Regions from separate parts of the Burkholderia sp. MSMB0856 genome, predicted to be linked through region 2. Evidence: predicted binding sites of a transcription regulator. Region 2 holds the regulator's gene; each other region holds the start of a gene.
What was found. Region 2 encodes FliA, which starts transcription of late flagellar genes. Its sites were predicted from a motif close to CTAAAGTTTNNNNNNNNNNNGCCGNTA; they were not measured.

Region 1 (6,881 bases), 360 kb from region 2:
CAGCGCGTTGTTCGCGAACTGCACGCGCTCGACGTCGAGATCGACCGTGTTGCCGTCGAGCGACGGCTGCAGCGGCATCCGGTACTGCGCGCGACCGTAGTCGTCGGCCGGGCCGCCCGTCGGAATCAGCTTCGCGGTGCCGGCCATGTGGCCGGGCGCCGTCGACACCATCGTCATCCCGCTCGTCACGCCGGCCGGCTGCGCCATCGGCAGCTGCGCGGCGTTGCTCGGCGCGAGGCCGCCGCCGGTCTGCTTCAGCGAGCGCGCGAGGGTCGACGCGAAGTCGACGTCGCGGGCCTGGTAGCCGGGCGTGTCGGCGTTCGCGATGTTCGACGACAGCAGCTCCTGCCGATAGGCGCGCACGTCGAGCGCCTGTCGGCCGAACGCGAATTCGGCATCGAGTTTGTCCAGCATGTGTGCGTCTCTCCGTATGAAGCGCTGCACGCCCCCTTGCGCCGGATGGCGACCCAAGGGGCTTTTTTCCATGACAGCGATGGTAGGCGTCGGGCGCAACCGGCAATCGGACGAATAACGCGGCAAAGGCCCCCTCTATTCATCGTTTGCGCGACGGCCAGGCTCCCTAGAATGCGAATCGGATCAACGGCTTCGAGGACACGGCGATGACAGGCGCACTTCGCGGAAACGACGGACGCGGCACGCGCATGGCGCGGGCGTTCGCGCTCGCCGCGGCGCTGTGGCTCGCGGTGCCGCTTGCGCATGCGGACGACGGGATGATCGTGATTCCCGGACGCGGCGAGACGGCCGAAACCGCGCTCGCGCATGCGAACGCGGCGAGCGGCGGGCAGTTCGGCGGGAATGCGGGCACGGCTTCGGGTACGGGCATGGCGATGGCGGGCGGCGCCGTTGGCGCGGGTGGTGGCGCCGGCGTAACCGGCGCGGCCTCGGCCGGCTCTGCGGCGCTGCCGGCTGGCTCGATGATCGTGACGAGCGTCCCGCCGCCGGCCGCCGTGCTGGCACCCGCGCCGCGCCCCGTCTACGCCGCCGCGCGCATGAACGCTGGCGATGGCGCACGGCGCGCCGCCGATCCGGGTGCCGTCGCGACCGTCGTCGCCGGTACGGCCGAGCCCGCATCGAATCCCGCGAATTCCGCGAATTCCGCGAATTCCGCGCGACCGGCCATCGCCGCGCGCATGGCCGCGGCCCGGGCCGCTTCGGCCGCGCCGGCGCCGCGCGCGCCGGCCGCTGCCGCCAACCCGGCCCAGGCCACCGCCGCGTCTCCGCCGGCCACGCCGGCCGGCCAGCAGGACCCCGACACGATCCGGCGCACGGCCCTCGCGTTCCTGCAGCAGCAGGTCGCGGGCCTGCCGGGCAAGACCACCGCGACGGTCGCGACCGCATTTCCGCGCGGGCTCGCCGCGTGCACGACGCTCGAGCCGTTCCTGCCGACCGGCGCGCGCCTGTGGGGCCGCACGACGGTCGGCGTGCGCTGCGCCGGCGAGCGGCCGTGGACCGTCTATCTGCAGGCGAAGGTCGCCGTGCAGGCCACTTATTACGTCGCCGCGCGGCAGATCACGCCGGGCGAGCCGCTCACCGCGGCCGACCTCGTCGCGCGCGACGGCGACCTGACGGTGCTGCCGCTGGCGGTGATCACCGATCCCGCGCAGGCGGTCGGCGCGACCGCGCTGGCCCGGATCTCGGCCGGACTGCCGCTGCGCCAGGACATGCTGAAGAGCGCCGCGTCGGTGTCGGCCGGCCAGACGGTGCGGGTCGTCGCGGCCGGGCCCGGCTTCACGATCTCGGCCGACGGCAGCGCGCTCGCGAATGCGGCGCCGGGCCAGTCGGTGCGGGTCAGGATGGCGGCGGGCCAGATCGTCACGGCGATCGTCAAGGACGCCGGGACCGTGGAAATTCCTCTATAGGGACGGATCGCGCCGCAAGATTGCAAAGAATTGTTTATTCGGAGAATGTCGGGCTCACGATGCTAAAGTTCGGGCCGACCCGGCCGTTATCTGGGTCATACCGTACAGGAAACCCATCGTGAAGATCGATTCCACTCCGAACCCGAGCCCACTCGCGTCGACCGGCAACGGCGCGACCCGCGCGCAATCCGGCGCGGCTTCGTCGTCGTCCGCGCAGGCGGCCGACGCAGGATCGACCGGCGGCGACACGACCGTGAACCTGTCGGGTCTGTCCGGCCAGCTGCGTTCGCTGTCGGCCTCCGGCAGCGCCGACATCGACACGGCCCTCGTCCAGTCGATCAAGGACGCGCTGAACAACGGCACGTTGACGATCGACGTGAACAAGATCGCCGACGGCGTACTGAATACCGCCCGCGACCTGCTGCAACAGCAGCGCTCGCAGGGCAACTGAGCCGGCCCGGGGCCCGTCACGCCCGGACCGGTCCCCTGGTTTGCCGGCATGCGGACACGCGTGCCGGCGCGACGAGCATGACGCGATGAGAGAAGAGCTGCTGGCCACGGTCAACGACGAACACGCGACGGTCGAAGCGTTCGCGTCCCTGCTCGCCTACGAGGAAAAGGCACTGACGACGCCGGAGCCGCTCGACATGCTGCCCGGCATCGTCGAGAAGAAAAGCGCGTTGATCGACCGGCTCGCGCAGCTCGAGCGCACGCGCGACACGCAGTTGTCCGCGCTCGGCTTTCCGGCCGGCAAGAAAGGGATGGACCAGGCCGCCGAGCGCGATGCCCGCCTCGCCGGCCGCTGGCAATTGCTGCTGCAGGCCGCCGAACGCGCGCGCCAGGCCAATGCGACCAACGGGATGCTGATCCGGATCCGGATGGACTACAACGAGCGCGCGCTTGCGGTGCTGCGCTCGGCGCCCGCGCCGGCCGGCGTCTATGGCCCGGACGGGCGTGTGTCGGCGCTGATGCGTTGATGCCCTGCGGCGGCCTGCGTCCCGTTCCGCCCTCAACACGCCTCGCCGCTTCACCCGCTTCACCCTGAATTCCGCTTCGACAGACCGGGCTCCAGTCCGGCACATGCGTCCCCCCGATACGCGGCAGCGCAGCCGCGCTGCCTGATCCGAAAACAACCGATCGGAGGGCATCGATGCATCATCATTCCCGTCTTGAATCCGCGCGCCGCGCGGCCGCCATCGCCACGCTCGGCGCCGCGCTGGCGTTCACCGCGTCGCTCGCGCCGGCCGCCCCGGCCCCGCTGCCGACGCCGACCGGCGACATGACGCTGTCGCCGGCCGGCCCGCTCGCTACGCCGGCGTCGGCACCGCCGGGCGCAGCGCCGCGCGCCGCGTCGCGCGGCAGCGACACCTACACCTACCTGCGCTGCTGGTACCGGATCAGCGACGATCCGCTCAAGCCCGAGGCGACCTACGAATGGGCGCGCGATCCGGCGGGCGGCGACTGGTATCGGGTTCCCGGGTACTGGTGGGCGGACGGCATCACGCAGTGGAAAAACATGTTCTACAGCACGACGGCGCAGGAGACGCTCGCCGACGTCTGCCGCAAGACGCTCGCCGCGCGCGGCATCCGCGCGAACCTGACGCATGCGGTCGCGGCGAACAACGCGCTGTCGTTCAACTACACGGTCTGGACCATCGACGCCGCGCAGCAGGACGCGCGGGTCAACAAGCTGATCGTGTTCGGCGACAGCCTGTCCGACACCCAGAACATGTTCAACGCGAGCCAGTGGAAGCTGCCGAACGGCACGAGCTGGCACGCCGGACGCTTCAGCAACGGGCCGGTGTGGGCCGAATACGTCGCGAACGCGCTGCGGCTGCCGTTCTACAACTGGGCGATCGGCGGAGCGGCGACCGACCAGCACCTCGTCGTGCCGGGCCTCGTGCAGCAGATCGACTCCTGGCGCGAATACATGGATCGCGCGCCGGACTACCGGCCCGCCAATACGCTGTTCGCGGTGTTCGCGGGCGGCAACGATCTCGTGAACTACGGCCGCACGCCCGAGCAGGCGGCGAACGCGGTGCGGGACAGTCTCGAGCGGCTCGCCGCGGCCGGCGCGACGCGCATCCTGCTCGTCACGCTGCCGGACGTGTCGCGCGCGCCGGTGTTCGCGACGCGCACCGACGCCGCCAGCGTCGCCGCGCAGGTCAGCGACTACAACAGACGGCTCGCCGACGCCGCCGCCGCCGTGCGCGCCCGCTACGGCGCGACGCTGCGTCTAGAAGTGTTCGACGCGTACGCGCCGTTCGACGATCTGCTGAGCTACCCCGCGCAATACGGCTTCGACGATGCAAAGCGGTCGTGCCTCGACATCCCGAAGCCGTCGTCGTTCACCTACCTGGCCGCGCAGACGCCGCGCGCGGACTGCCGCGACCCGGCGCGCTTCGTGTTCTGGGACACGTTGCACCCGACGACGCGCACGCACGCGTGGCTCGCCGAGCGAATCACGCCGTTCGTGCGGGCGCGGTTGCTGGATTGAAATGGATCCGGGTCCAGCGCCGGTGATCCATCGATGACCGGCGGACAGCGGGCGGCCGACGCCGCCCGCGCCGGCACCGCTTACAGCAACGGGCAGGCCGTCACCTGCGTGCCGCGTTCCACGCAAAGCCTTTCGTAGTCGCGCAGGTACGCGCGCTCGTCGTCGTTCAGCAATTCGACGTCGATCAGGTCCCAGTCGTAGCCGACCGTGACGATGTTCTCGAACGCCACGGTGTCCGACGCGTCGTCGTCCGCGCGCACGATCACGATGTTCTCGATCCGCACGCCGCCCTTGCCCGGCACGTAGATGCCCGGCTCGACCGAAATCACCGCGTTCGGCACCAGCCCGTACGTCGCGCCCGGCGCGAACCGCACGCCGCCCTCGTGCACGTGGATCCCGACGCCGTGCCCGGTGCCGTGGCCGAAATCGTAGCCGTGGTCGCGGCACACCTGGCGCACCGTCGCATCGACGTCGCCGCCGGTCGCGGTCTTCGGGAAGCGCGTGACGAGCCCCTTGATGCATGCCTTCAGCGCGACCGTGTAGATCTCGCGCTGCCACGGCTGCGCGACCGTCTCCGGCCGCGTGCGACGCAGCACGACGCGCGTGCAGTCCGTCGCGAAACCGGCGTCGTAGTACGCGCCGCTGTCGAGCAGCACGAGCTCGCCTTCGGTCAGCTCGACGTCGGCGCTCGCCGCCGTGTAGTGCGCGAACGCGCTGTTCGCGCCGTTCGCCGCGATCGACGGGAACGTTAGCGCGACCGCCGAGCGGGCGCCGTACGCGTCGTTGATCGTGCGGGCCAGGTCGTACTCGGTATGGCGCCGCCCCGGTTCGCCGGCCTTCGCCCAGCGCATCGTTTCGGCGATCGCCGCCGAACTGCGCGCGAACGCGTCGCGGAACCGGTCGAGCACGGCCGGCGTCTTGCCGGCCCGCAGCGCCTCCACCGGGTTGAAATCGGCGTGGCGCGCGTGCGGCCACACGCGGCGCACCGACTCGACGAGCGCGCAGTTGACCGATTCGAAGCCGTAACACGCGTGGTCGACCGCGAATTGCGCGAGGAAGCGCTCGAGTTCGGCGAAGTCGCGCCGGATCACGTGCAGCGCCGGATACGACGCCAGTTCGACCGGGCAGCGGTCGCAGCCTTCCGGCAGAAACAGCGCGACCTGCTCGCCGACCGCGAACAGGAAGCCCAGGTGCGACGACGCATTCGGGATGTGATAGCCGCGGCTGTTCAGCAGGTACGCGAGATCGTCGGACGCGCACGTGAAGAACGCGGTCTTGCCGGGCGCCGCACCGGTGTGCGCGGCGAGCCGCCGGTTCAGCGCGTCGAGGTTCTGCGCGACGCTCGCACCGGTCATCGCGTCCGGCAGCTCGAAGATCGGCCGCTCGACCACCCAGCCCGGCAGCGCGATCGCGCGGTCGATCTCGCGCTCGACGAGGCTCGTCCAGTCGAGCGACGCCGCCTGCGTGCGCTCGACCAGCCGGTCGCGCTGCGCGACGCTGATCCGCAGCGCGTCGTAGCCGACCCGCGCGAGCCGGCTCGCGTGCGCGAGCAGCCAGTCGGCCAGCGCCTGCCAGATCGTCACGTTCATCCCGAGCTTTTCGATGCGCACGCGCGCCGGGTCGCACTGCTGTTCGGCCTGCAGGTGATAGCGGCCGTCGACGAACAGCACGAACGGCGGCACGCCGAGTGCCTGCGCGGTCGCCGCGCTCAGGAAGATCCCGCAGCCGGCCGAGCCGTCGAAGCCCGACAGCGCGTAGCGCGGGTTGTTGCTGCGCGGCAGGTATTCGGTGATGTACTCGTCCTGCGACGTGACCACGACCGCATCGAGCCGGGCGGCGTCGAGCAGTCGCGACAGACCGGCCTGCGTGTCGGCGACGGACGCGTCGTACGAGGGAAGGCCGGAGAAGCTGTATTTCAGTCGATCGATCATCGGATACCCGCTATTGATTGTTGTCGTCCGCCGGCGGCGTCACGTGCCGGCGCGTGCCTGGCGCGCCGCGGCGCCGTTCCATCGACGGATTTTCGGGGAAATTTTTGTCTCACTTAACTTTGTTTGATGCGAGCGACAGAATCTAGAGCACGCTGAAAACGAGGTCAAGCCAAAATTTTCGTAGGGCTAAAATTACCGGCACCGCGCGCGACGGCGGTGCGGCCCCCCGCGGCCCTGCCTGGCGCGAGGCGGCCGGGCGCCGGCGTGCGCGGTACAATGCGCCGGCATCGTCGTCCCGACGGCCGTGCTTCGTGCGATTCGCGGAATGCCGCATCCCGGCGACGGCACCGCCCCTCCGCTCGCCTTGCGACTCGTTGCCACGAAAGAGATTCATGGATTCAGACATCATGCGTATCGGCCAGCGCATTCGCCGCCTGCGCCGGGAAGCGAAGAAAACGCTGCTGGAAGTCGCGACCGAAGCGAACCTGTCGGTCGGGTTCCTGTCACAGGTCGAGCGCCACCTCACCGGCATTTCGCTCTCGTCGCTCGTCAACGTCGCGAAGGCGCTGAACG
Region 2 (6,881 bases):
CGTTCAACATCGCGTTGTCGGTGATGGTGCTGCTCGTCAGCATGTACACGATGAAGCCGCTCGACTTCGCGGCGTTCCCGAGCGTGCTGCTGTTCTCGACGCTGCTGCGCCTGTCGCTGAACGTCGCGTCGACGCGCGTCGTGCTGCTCGAGGGCCACACCGGCCCCGACGCGGCCGGCCAGGTGATCGAGGCGTTCGGCCACTTCCTCGTCGGCGGCAACTTCGCGGTCGGCATCGTTGTCTTCGTGATCCTGATGATCATCAACTTCATGGTGATCACGAAGGGCGCGGGGCGGATCGCCGAAGTGTCCGCGCGCTTCACGCTCGACGCGATGCCGGGCAAGCAGATGGCGATCGACGCCGACCTGAACGCGGGCCTCATCAACGAAGAGCAGGCACGCAAGCGGCGCCTCGCCGTGTCGCAGGAAGCCGAGTTCTACGGCTCGATGGACGGCGCGTCGAAGTTCGTGCGCGGCGACGCGATCGCGGGCCTGATCATCATGGCGATCAACGTGATCGGCGGGCTGATCGTCGGGATGGTGCAGCACGACATGTCGTTCGCGGCGGCCGGCACCAACTACACGCTGCTGACGATCGGCGACGGCCTCGTCGCGCAGATCCCGTCGCTCGTGATCTCGACGGCGGCCGGCGTGATCGTGTCGCGGGTCGCGACCGACGAGGACATCGGCACGCAGATCACCGGCCAGCTGTTCACCAACCCGCGCGTGCTGACCATCACCGGCGCGATCATCGTGCTGATGGGGCTGATCCCGGGCATGCCGCACTTTGCGTTCCTCGCGCTCGGCGGCGGCGCGATCTGGCTTGCCCGCACGCAAGTCCGCCGCGCGGCGGCCCGCGTGGCGGCCGGCGACGTGACCGAGATCGCACCGCCCGCCGCGCTGCCGGGCGACAGCCACGAGGCGACCTGGGACGACGTGCAACTGATCGATCCGCTCGGCCTCGAAGTCGGCTACCGGCTGATTCCGCTCGTCGACAAGAACAGCGACGGCGAACTGCTCAAGCGCATCAAGAGCATCCGCAAGAAATTCGCGCAGGAGATCGGCTTCCTGCCGCCGGTGATCCACATCCGCGACAACCTCGAACTGCGGCCGAACGCGTACCGGATCGCGCTGAAGGGCGTCGAGATCGGCGCGGGCGAAGTGTTCCCGGGCCAGTGGCTCGCGATCAACCCGGGCCAGGTGACGGCCGCGCTGCCGGGCGCCGTGACGCAGGATCCGGCATTCGGGCTGCCCGCCGTGTGGATCGACGTCGCGATGCGCGAGCAGGCGCAGGTGTACGGCTACACGGTCGTCGATGCGAGCACGGTCGTCGCGACGCACCTGAACCATCTGGTCGTCCAGCACGCGGCCGAACTGCTCGGCCGCCAGGAAGTGCAGGCGCTGGTCGAGCGCACCGGCAAGGATGCGCCGTCGCTCGTCGAGGACCTCGTGCCGAAGACGATCTCGCTGACGACGCTGCAGAAAGTGCTGCAGAACCTGCTCGAGGAAGGCGTGCCGATCCGCGACATGCGCACGATCCTCGAGGCCGTGTCCGAACACGCGGGCCGCGGCGACGCGTACGAGATCACCGCCGCGGTGCGGCTGTCGCTCGGCCGTGCGATCACGCAGCAGTGGTATCCGGGCTCGGGCGAGATGCAGGTGATGGGCCTCGATTCGAATCTCGAGCGGGTGCTGTCGCAGGCGCTCGCCACCGGCGCGAACCCGGGCCTCGAGCCCGGCCTCGCGCACAACCTTCTGACCGGCACGCAACAGGCGATGCTGCGTCAACAGAATCTCGGGCTGCCGCCGGTGCTGCTGGTGCAGCATGCGCTGCGCGCGATGCTCGCGCGTTTCCTGCGCCGCAGCCTGCCGCAACTGAAAGTGCTGTCGTATGCCGAAGTGCCGGACACGCGCACGATCAAAGTCGTTAACGTCATCGGGGGTTCCGCTTGAACATTCGCAAATTCACCGGCGCGACCAGCCGCGACGCGCTTCGCCTCGTGCGCGAGGCACTCGGCGCCGACGCCGTCGTGCTGTCGAACCGCACGCTCGATGACGGCAGCGTCGAAATCGTCGCACTCGCCGATTCGGATCTCGCTGCGGTCACGCCGCCGGCCGCCGTCCGGGCACGCACCGTCGCGCCGCGCGCGCCGGAATCCGTGCCGGCCGCGGCCGTCCCGGGCATCGTGTCGCGCCCGGGTGCCGCGCTCGCGCGCCCGGCCGTCAATCCGTATGCGGCGGGCGAAGGCGGCCTGCCGGACGTGTTCTCGTCGGTGTTCGGCGCAAGCGCCGAAGCGACGAAGCCGGCAGCCGAAGCGGCCGCCTTCGACGCCGGCATGGACGCGGCATCGAACGCGCCGGTCGCGCCTGCGCCCGCTGCCGGCACGCCGGCGGCAGCGTCCGAACCCGCGCCGTGGCTCGTCGAGCACGCGAAGCGCCTGACCCAGCAGCGCGAAGCGCTGATCGCCCGCGCGCAGGCCGCACCGGCCGCGCCGCAGGCACCGGCGCGCGCGCAGCAGGACGCCGCGTCCGCGACGCCGGCCGGCTGGGCGCGCGACATCGTGCGCGACGCCGAACGCCGGATGCCGTCGGCCGCCGCGCCGATGACCCGCCAGAGCGAAGCGAGCACCGCGAAGCCGGCCGAACGCACGCGCCTGTCCGCGGAAGCGGCGGCCGCGGTGGCCGACGCTGTGAAGACGCGCATCGAGAGCATCGTCAACGATACGGTGATGCACGAGCTCGGCGCGATGCGCGGGATGATGGAAGAGCAGTTCGACAGCCTGATGTGGCACGACCGCCAGCGCCGCAGCCCGGTGCACGGCGCGCTGACCAGGCACCTGTTCTCGGCCGGCTTCTCCGCGCAACTGGTGCGCATGCTGGTCGACAACCTGCCGTCCGGCGACGACGCGCAAACCTTCGAGCAGGCCGCCGAATGGGCGCAGTCGGTGCTCGCCGCGAACCTGCCGGTGCTCGAGAGCGAAGACGCGCTGATGGAGCGCGGCGGCGTGTTCGCGCTGATGGGGCCGACCGGCGTCGGCAAGACGACCACCACGGCGAAGCTCGCCGCGCGCTGCGTGATGCGCTTCGGCGCGAGCAAGGTCGCGCTCCTGACCACCGACAGCTACCGGATCGGCGGCCACGAGCAGCTGCGCATCTTCGGCAAGATCCTCGGCGTGCCCGTGCACGCGGTGAAGGATGCGGGCGATCTCGAGCTCGCGCTGTCCGAGCTGCGCAACAAGCACATCGTGCTGATCGACACGATCGGCATGAGCCAGCGCGACCGCGCGCTGTCCGACCAGATCGCGATGCTGCACGGCGCGAACGCGCCGGTGCAGCGCCTGCTGCTGCTCAACGCGACGAGCCACGGCGACACGCTCAACGAGGTCGTCCAGGCCTACCGCAGCGCGGCCGAGTATCCCGATCTCGCCGGCTGCATCCTGACCAAGCTCGACGAGGCGACCCACCTCGGCGGCGTGCTCGACACGGTGATCCGCTACAAGCTGCCGGTCCATTACGTGTCGACCGGCCAGAAAGTGCCGGAAAACCTGTACGTCGCATCGACCCGGTTCCTGCTGAAGAGCGCGTTCTGTGTGCCGCGCGACGGCTCGCCCTTCGTGCCGCAAGACGAGGACATGCCGACGCTGCTTTCCGCACTGACCGCACGTTCCACCGCCGAGCTGCACGAGGTGCGATTTGGATAAACGGATCATCGATCAGGCCGAAGGGCTGCGGCGCCTGCTGGCCGGGCGCGCGTCGCGCATCGTCGCGGTGACGGGCGGGCCGGCGGGCGTCGGCTGCACGACGACCGTCGTGAACGTCGCGGCCGCGCTGACCGCGCTCGGCAAGGACGTGCTCGTCGTCGACGAGCGCGCCGACGTGCATTCGGCCACGGCGACGCTCGCGGGCGCCTGGCTGCGCGACGGCGAACGCACGCGCGTCGCCGCCGGGTTCGGCCTGTGCGCGGCCGCGCGGGACGGCTACAGCGATTCGCAACTGAGCGACTTCGTCGACGGCCAGGCCGACATCGTGTTGGTCGACGCGCAACTCGGTGCCGACGGCACGTTCTCCCCGCTCGCGCGCGAGGCGCACGACGTGCTGATCGTCACGCGGGTCGCCGCGCAGGCGATCACCGAGGCGTATGCGTGCATGAAGCGCCTGCATTTCGCGCACGCGGTCGCGCAGTTCCGCGTGCTGACCAATCACGTCGGCAGCCATGCCGACGCCAGGACCGCATTCGACAACCTCGCGGGCGTCGCGAGCCGCTACCTGACGGTGTCGATCGCCGACGCCGGCTGCGTGAGCGCCGATCCGCTCGTCGAGCATGCACGCGACCTGATGCATACCGCGGTCGACGCGTTCCCGTCGTCGGTTGCGGCGCGCGATTACCGGCAGATCGCCGCCGACCTGCTGTACTGGCCGATGCGCCCGCGATCGGGCGCCGGCCGCGCCGTGCATGCGGGCGGCAAGCCGTCGTACGAGGCGGGTGCGGCACACGCCGCGTGAGCGCCACCGGAAGGAGAGAGCCATGATGTACAACGCTCAAGGAAAGATGACCCAGGCCGACGTGCTCGCGCAATACGCGCCGCTCGTGCGGCGCCTGGGGCTGCAGCTCGTCGCGAAGATGCCGGCGAGCGTCGATCTCGACGACCTGATCCAGGCCGGCATGATCGGCCTGATGGACGCGGCCGGCCGCTACAAGGAAGACCAGGGCGCGCAGTTCGAGACCTACGCGACCCAGCGCATCCGTGGCGCGATGCTCGACGAACTGCGCAGCAACGACTGGCTGCCGCGCAGCCTGCGCAAGACGTCGCGCGAGGTCGAGCACGCGGTGCACCAGGTCGAGCAGCATCTCGGCCGCTCGGCGAGCGAGACCGAGATCGCACAGCACCTGAAGATGCCGCTCGACGAATATCAAGGGATGCTGCAGGACCTGCACGGCAGCCAGCTCATCTACTACGAGGATTTCGATCGCGCGGCCGACGACGAGCCGTTCCTCGACCGCTATCGCGTCGATCACGCCGATCCGTTGTCGTCGCTGCTCGACGAACACCTGCGCGAGGCGCTCGTCGAAGCGATCGAGCGGCTGCCCGAGCGCGAGAAACTGCTGATGTCGCTGTACTACGAGCGCGGGCTGAACCTGCGCGAGATCGGCGCGGTGCTCGAGGTCAGCGAGTCGCGCGTGTGCCAGCTGCACAGCCAGGCCGTCGCGCGCCTGCGCGCGCGGTTGCGCGAACAGGCTTGGGTCGGCGCCGAGAACTGACCCTTTCATAGCGCCCGCGCGCGCCGACGCCGCGCGCGGTGCGTGGCGCGCGACGCGCATTTCCCGCGCCGATTTGCTACAATCCCTCCCGCTTCCCGAGGAGCGTTGCGACGGACCATCCTGCGTCCGCCAGGCTCGGAAAGCTTCACCAAGCAGCCGTGCGGCAACATTCGCGCCGGCCCCGCTTCCTGAACGGCGCTCACGTCACCAATTTCTAGAACTTTTTTAGAAAGGAGGGCGTGATGAACGCCATTATCGATTCGCAAGCTTCCAAGGATTACATCGTCGCCGACATGGCGCTTGCCGGCTGGGGCCGCAAGGAGCTGAACATCGCCGAGACCGAAATGCCGGGCCTCGTGCAGATCCGCGACGAATACAAGGCGCAGCAGCCGCTGAAGGGCGCGCGCATCGCAGGTTCGCTGCACATGACGATCCAGACCGGCGTGCTGATCGAGACGCTGAAGGCGCTCGGCGCCGATGTCCGCTGGGCGTCGTGCAACATCTTCTCGACGCAGGACCACGCCGCTGCCGCGATCGTCGAAGCCGGCACGCCGGTGTTCGCGTTCAAGGGCGAGTCGCTCGACGAATACTGGGAATTCTCGCACCGCATCTTCGAATGGCCGAACGGCGAATTCGCGAACATGATCCTGGACGACGGCGGCGACGCAACGCTGCTGCTGATCCTCGGCTCGAAGGCCGAGAAGGACCGTTCGGTGATCGCGAAGCCGACCAACGAGGAAGAAGTCGCGCTCTTCAAGTCGATCGCGAAGCACCTCGACGCCGATCCGACCTGGTACTCGACGCGCCTCGCGCACATCAAGGGCGTGACCGAAGAAACCACGACCGGCGTGCACCGCCTGTACCAGATGGAAAAGGACGGCCGCCTGCCGTTCCCGGCGTTCAACGTGAACGATTCGGTCACGAAGTCGAAGTTCGACAACCTGTACGGCTGCCGCGAGTCGCTCGTCGACGGCATCAAGCGCGCGACCGACGTGATGATTGCGGGCAAGGTCGCGGTCGTCGCGGGCTACGGCGACGTGGGCAAGGGCTGCGCGCAATCGCTGCGCGGCCTGGGCGCGACCGTGTGGGTCACCGAAATCGATCCGATCTGCGCGCTGCAGGCGGCGATGGAAGGCTACCGCGTCGTGACGATGGAATACGCGGCCGACAAGGCCGACATCTTCGTGACGGCGACCGGCAACTACCACGTGATCAACCACGATCACATGAAGGCGATGCGCCACAACGCGATCGTCTGCAACATCGGCCACTTCGACTCGGAAATCGACGTCGCGTCGACGCGCCAGTATCAGTGGGAAAACATCAAGCCGCAGGTCGACCACATCATCTTCCCGGACGGCAAGCGCGTGATCCTGCTGGCCGAAGGCCGCCTCGTGAACCTCGGCTGCGCGACCGGCCACCCGTCGTTCGTGATGTCGAACTCGTTCGCGAACCAGACGCTCGCGCAGATCGAACTCTTCACGCGCGGCGAACAGTACGAGAACAAGGTGTACGTGCTGCCGAAGCATCTCGATGAAAAGGTCGCGCGCCTGCACCTCGCGCGCATCGGCGCAAACCTGTCCGTGCTGTCGGACGAGCAGGCTTCGTACATCGGCGTGCAG
Region 3 (6,881 bases), 320 kb from region 2:
GCGGGCGGCCCGACGCGTCGACGACGCGCCCGAGCATTTCCCAGCCGACCGGCAGCCGTTTCGCGCCCGCGAGCGGATCGGCGACGGGCGCGGCCTCCCGCGGCCACACGCGCGCGCCGGGCAAGACGCCCGCGACGTCGGTGGTCGGCATCAGGAACAGGCGATCGCCGGCGAACCCGACGACTTCCGCTTCCGCATGCGGCAGCGTGCTGCCGGGCGGCAATTCGATCGTGCATTCGGCACCGACCGACAGGCGCAGGCCGATTGCCTCGAGCACGAGGCCCGCGGCGCGCGTGAGGCGCCCGCACGGCCGCAGCGGCAGCGCGCGGTGGCTGCGGGTCGCGAGGCCGTTCAGGTGCGTGCGCCAGTGCGCGAGATGCGGATTGTGCGGCGCGCGCGGCGTGTCGGCCGCGGCGTCCGTTGCGTGCGCCGGCGCGCCGTGCGCGGTGCCGTGCGTATGCTCGGGGCCGAACGACGCGAGCGCGAGTTCGCGCTCGAGCGGCGTCATTCCGTCGTACAGGATCGATTCGGGCGTGGGCGTCACCATGCGCTCACCTTGCCGATCGCGGCGGCGACGCGCTGCCAGCGGGTGGGCAGCGTCGCGTCGACTTCGCCCGTCGCGGCGTGCGCGCGGCAGCCGCCGCGCTCGATCGACGCGTCGGTGCGCACGTTCCAGCCCAGCGTATCGAGATCGTCCTGCAGATAAGCCTCGACGACGGGCAGGTCGGCCGGGTTCACCGCGAGATGCGGCGCGCCGGACAACGCCGGCTCGGCGGCGAGCACGTCGCGCACGGCCGCGACGAGCGCGGCGGGATCGTGCTTCACGTGCTGGCGCACGACCTGCTGCGCGATGTCGAGCGCGAGTTGCGCGAGGTCGGACGCGAGGTCGTGCTCGGCGCTCGACACGGCTTCGCGGAACGACGCGGCGAGCGCCGCGAGCTGCGCGGCCTGTTCGCGGGCTTCGGCCTGGCCGGCCTCGAAACCCTGCTCGCGGCCCTGCTCGAAACCGGCCTGATAACCCAGTGCCTGGCCTTCGACGTGACCGGCCGCGTGGCCTTCGGCATGTGCGGCGTCGCGCACGCGCTGCAATTCCTCGGCGAGCGCGGCGGCGGCCGCAGCCGCGTCGTCGGGCGGCGGCGGGGGCGGCGGCGGATCGAACGACGCCATCTCCCACCGCTGGTACGCGGTGAGGGTGCCGGCGCGGTCGCGCGCGGAATCAGACATAGGCGTCTTCCGCCTTGCCGCCGATCACGATCTGACCGCTTTCGGCGAGGTTGCGCACGATCTGCAGGATGCGGCGCTGCTGCGTCTCGACTTCGGACACGCGCACCGGGCCGCGCGCGTCGAGATCCTCGGCGAGCAGTTCGGCCGCGCGTTGCGACATGTTCGCGAGGAATTTCTGGCGCAGCGCGGGCGGCGCGCCCTTCAGCGCGATGATCAGCGTTTCCGACTCGACTTCCTTCAGCACCATCTGGATCGCGCGATCCTCGAGGTCGAGCAGGTTCTCGAACACGAACATCTGGTCGACGATCTTCTGCGCGAGGTCGGCGTCGTACTGGCGCACGCTTTCGAGCACGCCTTCCTCATGATTGCTCGTCATGAAGTTCAGGATCTCGGCCGCGGTGCGGATGCCGCCCATCGGGCTGCGCTTCAGGTTGTCGCTGCCGGACAGCAGGCCCGTCAGCACGTCGTCGAGCTCGCGCAGCGCGGCCGGCTGGATGCCGTCGAGCGTCGCGATCCGCAGCAGCACGTCGTTGCGCAGGCGCTCGGTGAAGCACGACGCGATCTCGGACGCCTGGTCGCGATCGAGGTGCACGAGGATCGTCGCGATGATTTGCGGATGCTCGTTCTTGATCAGTTCCGCGACGGCGGCCGAGTCCATCCACTTCAGGCCCTCGATGCCGCTCGTGTCGCTGCCCTGCAGGATCCGGTCGATCAGCACGCCGGCCTTGTCCTCGCCGAGCGCCTTGGTCAGCACCGAGCGGATGTACTCGCTCGAATCGAGCGACAGCGCGGTGTGCTGCTCGGCTTCCTTCGCGAATTCGTGCAGCACGTCCTCGACCTGCTCGCGCGTGACGTTCTTCAGCGCGGCCATCGCGGCGCCGATCTTCTGCACCTCGCGCGGCGCGAGGAACTTGAATACTTCAGCGGCCTCTTCCTCGCCGATCGACATCAGCAGCAGCGCGCTCTTGGTCAGGCCTTCAGCGTTCATCGGACACCCAGTTCTTCACGACGGTGGCGACGATCTTCGGATCCTGGCGGGCGATCGTGCGCGCGTAGTCGAGGTTGCGTTCGTAGCGGTTCTTTTCGTTCTCGAAGCCGAGCAGCAGCGGATCGGGCTCGTCCGGCTGTTCCAGCGCGGGCAGGCCGTCGAGCGCGACCGGATCCTCCGGCGCCGCGAGGGCCGGCGCGGCCGGCTCGGGCGGCGGGAACGCGCGGCGCATCGCCGGGCGCACGAACATGAAATAGAGCGCCGCCGCGGCCGCCGCGATGCCGAGCCACTTCGCGGCTTCCTTCGCCATCGCGATCATGTCCGGCTGGCGCCACCACGGCAGGTCGGCGTACGGATCGTTGACGGTCGAGAACGCGCTGTTCACGACGTTCACCGAGTCGCCGCGCTTCTCGTCGTAGCCCATCGCGTCCTTCACGAGCTGCTCGATCTGCGCGAGCTTCGCGGGCGGCAGCGGCTGCATCGTCACGTGGCCCTTCGCGTCGGCGACCGGCTGGTAGTTGACGACGACGGCCACCGACAGCCGCTTCACGTTGCCCATCGGCTGCTCGACGTGGCGGATCGTCTTGTCGAGCTCGTAGTTGGTCGTCTGGTCCTTGCGGTCGCTGACGGGCGTCGACTGCGGCCCGTTCTGGCCGTTGCCGGCGACGATCGGCGCGGAGGCCGGCTGCGGCGGCGTGTTCGACAGCGCGCCCGGCACGCCCGATGCGCCGCCCTGCGCGAGTTCGGTCGCGCTGCTGGTCTGCTGGCTGCGGATCGCGGTCTGCTGCGGCGAGCCGTTCGGGCCGTAGCTTTCCGAGGTCTGCTCGAGCTTCGAGAAATCGATGTCCGCGCTGACTTGCGAGCGCGCGTTGCCGGTGCCGAAGATCGGCGCGAGGATCGCGTCGATGCGCTTCTGCGTGTTGTGCTCGACCTGCTGCACGTACTTGAGCTGGCTCGCGTCGAGGCCAGTGGCCGATGCGGTCTGGGTCAGCAGGTTGCCGTCCTGGTCGACGATCGTGACATTCTTGGCCGGCATGTCGGGCACGCCGGACGACACCATCCGCGTGATCGCCTGCACCTGGCCCTCGTCGAGCACGCGGCCCGGGTAGAGATCGACGAATACCGACGCGCTCGGCGCTTCCTTGTCGCGCACGAACACCGACGGCTTCGGGATCGCGAGATGCACGCGCGCCGTCTTCACGGCGTTGATCGACTCGATCGTGCGTTGCAGCTCGCCTTCGAGCGCGCGCTGGTAGTTCACCTGCTCGGCGAACTGGCTGATGCCGAATTTCTGGTTGTCCATCAGCTCGAAGCCGACCGAGCCGCCCTTGGGCAGGCCCATCGCGGCGAGCTTCAGGCGCGTTTCGTGCACCTGGTTCGACGGCACGAGGATCGCGCCGCCGGCGTCGGCGAACTTGTAGGGAACGTTTGCCTGCTGGAGCGCGGTAATGATCGCGCCGCCGTCGCGGTCCGACAGGTTGCTGTACAGCACGCGATAGTCGGGCGTGCGGCTCCACAGCACGAGCGCGGTGATCGCGGCGATGGCGAGCGCAACGGCGATCACGAACGGCAGTTTCGGGTTGCCCTTCATCCGCGTGATGCCGGGGATGCGTTCCGCGAAGCCGCCGAACCCGAAGTCCGCGCCGGCGCCGCCTGCTCCCGGCAACGCGGCGGCCGCGGTGGCGCCTGGCACCGGGCTGGCGAGGCCCGTGCGGGCGTCGGGGTTGATCAGCGAGTTGGCCTGCGAATCCATGCGTGGAATTTCTCCGGAGCGGGACGACTGAGCCGCTCGGACGAGCGGACGGACAATGACACGATGCGATTATCGGGACCAGGGCCCGACTCCGATCGACCGAAAAGAGCGGGGTTTCCCCCGTACTTTCGCGGCTTTGGCGCGCGCCGCGCTGCTATCCTTTTTCGCGATCCGGCATGGTGCGCATCGTGCGGCGCCGCCGGACCGCCCGGTGCTCCGGGTCTCTTCTCTCATATGTCTGGGGACAGCATGGCTGCCAACGTCAGCGGAATCGGTTCGGTGTTGCAACAGATGCAGGCGATGGCCGCGCAGGCGAGCGGCGGCGTCGCGAGCCCGACGGCGGCGCTCGCCGGTTCGGGCGCGGCGACGGCCGGCACGTTCGCGAGCGCGATGAAGGCGTCGCTCGACAAGATCAGCGGCGACCAGAAGCACGCGCTCGGCGAGGCGCAGGCGTTCGAGGTCGGCGCGGCGAACGTGTCGCTGAACGACGTGATGGTCGACATGCAGAAGGCCAACATCGGTTTCCAGTTCGGGCTTCAGGTCCGCAACAAGCTCGTGAGCGCGTACAACGACATCATGCAGATGTCCGTGTGACGCGACCGGCAACCGGGGACGGCCAGCCGCCGACGGGCATCCGCGGGCGGCCGACCGGCGACGGGCCGTGCGCCTAAAGCTTTTCAATTCCCTTCCGATAACTCTGGAACAAGGCCGCGTCATGCATTGCACGGCGGCGGCTACCGCATAGCCAACGCATCACAAGGAGAAGCGCATGTTTTCCCCAGGACACGCTGGAGCCAATGCGTACGCGCGTGTCGGCGTCGAGACGGGGGTGATGGGCGCCTCCCCGCACCGGCTGATCGCGATGCTGTACCAGGGCGCGCGCCAGGCCATCGCGCTCGCGCGCATGCACCTGCAGCAGGGCAACGTGCCCGCACGCGGCGAAGCGATCGGCAAGGCGATCGGGATCGTCGAGAGCGGCCTGCAGGCGTCGCTGAACCGCGACGCGGGCGGCCAGATCGCCGGGCGCCTCGACGCGCTGTATACGTATATCGGCCGGCGCCTGCTGGAAGCCAACATGCATGCCAGCGACGCGATGCTGGTCGAGGTCGACGGGTTGCTCGCGACGCTCGAGGAAGCGTGGACGGGCATCGCTCCGGAAGTCGCGCGCATGGCCGCGCAACAGGCGGCGGGCGCGGCACGATGAATCTCAAGGCCGAATACTTCGCTCGCTACGAGGCGCTTGCGGCCGTGTCGGGCCGCATGCTGTCCGCGGCGCGCGGCGCGCAGTGGAGCGCGCTGCCGGAGTTGCAGGCCGAATTCCTGCGTCTCGTCGACGGGCTGAAGGAGGCCCATCCGGGCGTCACGCTCGACCAGGCGGACCTCGGCCGCAAGCTCGAGCTGATTCGCCGCATCCTCGCCGACGACGCCGCCATCCGCGACCTCGCGAGCCCGGACGTCGCACGGCTGTCCGCGCTGTTCGAGGCGCGGCGCTCGACCCAGGTATTGACCGATCTCTACCGCGCTCGCGGGTAGTGCCCGTTTGCCGGGGCGGCGGTTGCCGCATGCCCGGCTTCGCAACGATGTCGCTGAGGTGAGCAGGCTCCGATCATGACCGGTATCGACTCCGTTGCGGCCGCCCTGCTGGCGAGTCGCCTCGACAGCCTGCTGACCGGCCCCGTGATCGCGCCCGCCGGCGGCGGCGCGACCGCGCAGGTCGGCACGCCGGGCGCCGGCGCGTCGTCGCCGTCTTCGGCCGGGGCCCCGCCGGCGCCGCCGCCGGCATCCGCGCAGACCGCGTTGTCCGATGTCGCGCTCGTGCTCGACGCGATTTCGCGCTCGGGCGGCGTCGCGACGCCCGTGATCGCCGGGCGCACGCCGCTGCTGGCCGATCCTGCCGTGTTGCTGAGCACGGCGGCGGCCGTGCCGCCGGACGGGCAGCCGACCGCCGGTCCGGCTGCGTCCGCCGCCGCGCCTTCCACCGCAACGCCTGCGTCCGACGTCGCGGCGCTGCGTGCGGCGCTCGCGCAGGCCGTCAGCGAAAGCGGCCTCTTTTACGAATCCCATCTCGCGCAGTGGCTGGCCGGCCAGCGCCCGCTCGCCGCGCTGATGCGCGAACCGCAGGCGCGGCTCACGACCGCGCCGGTGCAGCCCGCCCCGGACGCCGCGCAGCACGACGCGCCCGACGTGCTCGACGAACTGCTCGCGCAGCGCCTGCCGCTGCCGACGGCGGCGCGAACCGCTACGCAGCCGGGCGCGCCCGCGTCGGGCGGTGCGGTGCCGCGCGAGCTTGCACAGAACGCGGCTGCCGCCGCTCGGCAAGGTGCGGCGTCGGCCACGGCCGCGACGACCGACCCGCTCGGCGATCGCCCGGACACGCGCTGGACGCCCGCGCGCGCCGAACTGGCCGCCGCGTCGGCCGATCCGCAGACGCAGACGCCGGCTCCCGTGCATCCTGCCGCCGTGCCGATCGTCCGGCAGCAGCTCGATGCGCTCGCGACCGATCAGTTCCGCTGGGCAGGTGAGGCATGGCCCGGCGCGCGGCTCGACTGGACGATCGAGCCCGACGATCCGGGCGGCCACGCGTCGCGCGGCGGCGACGACGCAGGCGACGGGATCGCATGGCGCACGCGGCTGACGCTCACGTTGCCGTCGCTCGGCACGGTCGACGCGGAGCTGGTGCTGAACGGCGCACAGCTCGTCGCGCGACTGCGTGCGAATTCGGCCGGCGCCGACCGGCTCACGCGGAACGAGGCCGCGCTACGGCAGCGGTTCGAGGGATCGGGGCTGCAGCTCGGCGGACTGTCGATTCGTGCGGTCGGCGACGAACCGGACGGCTTCGACCCGCTCGTCGCGCAGGCCGCCGCCGCCGCATATGCGCGCAGCGCGGCCGGCGGTACGCCGGGCGCCGACGACGAG

Region 1: the regulator FliA is predicted to act here: its motif matches at 1,943-1,969, upstream of flgM (flagellar biosynthesis anti-sigma factor FlgM).
Region 3: the regulator FliA is predicted to act here: its motif matches at 4,633-4,659, upstream of fliS (flagellar export chaperone FliS).

What each region holds. Positions count from the first base shown of each region.
Region 1 covers NZ_CP013427.1:3,315,362-3,322,242, forward strand. Annotated here, with positions in the region: gene flgB (flagellar basal body rod protein FlgB) at 1-414, opposite strand, end outside; gene flgA (flagellar basal body P-ring formation chaperone FlgA) at 621-1,880, shown strand; gene flgM (flagellar biosynthesis anti-sigma factor FlgM) at 1,999-2,331, shown strand; gene WS87_RS16750 (flagella synthesis protein FlgN) at 2,417-2,857, shown strand; gene WS87_RS16755 (SGNH/GDSL hydrolase family protein) at 3,031-4,377, shown strand; gene WS87_RS16760 (M24 family metallopeptidase) at 4,458-6,308, opposite strand; gene WS87_RS16770 (helix-turn-helix domain-containing protein) at 6,701-6,881, shown strand, end outside.
Region 2 covers NZ_CP013427.1:210,065-216,945, forward strand. Annotated here, with positions in the region: gene flhA (flagellar biosynthesis protein FlhA) at 1-1,952, shown strand, start outside; gene flhF (flagellar biosynthesis protein FlhF) at 1,949-3,700, shown strand; gene WS87_RS01935 (MinD/ParA family ATP-binding protein) at 3,693-4,502, shown strand; gene WS87_RS01940 (RNA polymerase sigma factor FliA) at 4,525-5,259, shown strand; S-adenosyl-L-homocysteine riboswitch at 5,351-5,467, shown strand; gene ahcY (adenosylhomocysteinase) at 5,502-6,881, shown strand, end outside.
Region 3 covers NZ_CP013427.1:3,353,383-3,360,263, reverse strand. Annotated here, with positions in the region: gene fliI (flagellar protein export ATPase FliI) at 1-547, opposite strand, end outside; gene fliH (flagellar assembly protein FliH) at 541-1,224, opposite strand; gene fliG (flagellar motor switch protein FliG) at 1,217-2,212, opposite strand; gene fliF (flagellar basal-body MS-ring/collar protein FliF) at 2,202-3,965, opposite strand; gene fliE (flagellar hook-basal body complex protein FliE) at 4,215-4,559, shown strand; gene fliS (flagellar export chaperone FliS) at 4,735-5,169, shown strand; gene WS87_RS16925 (flagellar protein FliT) at 5,166-5,498, shown strand; gene fliK (flagellar hook-length control protein FliK) at 5,574-6,881, shown strand, end outside.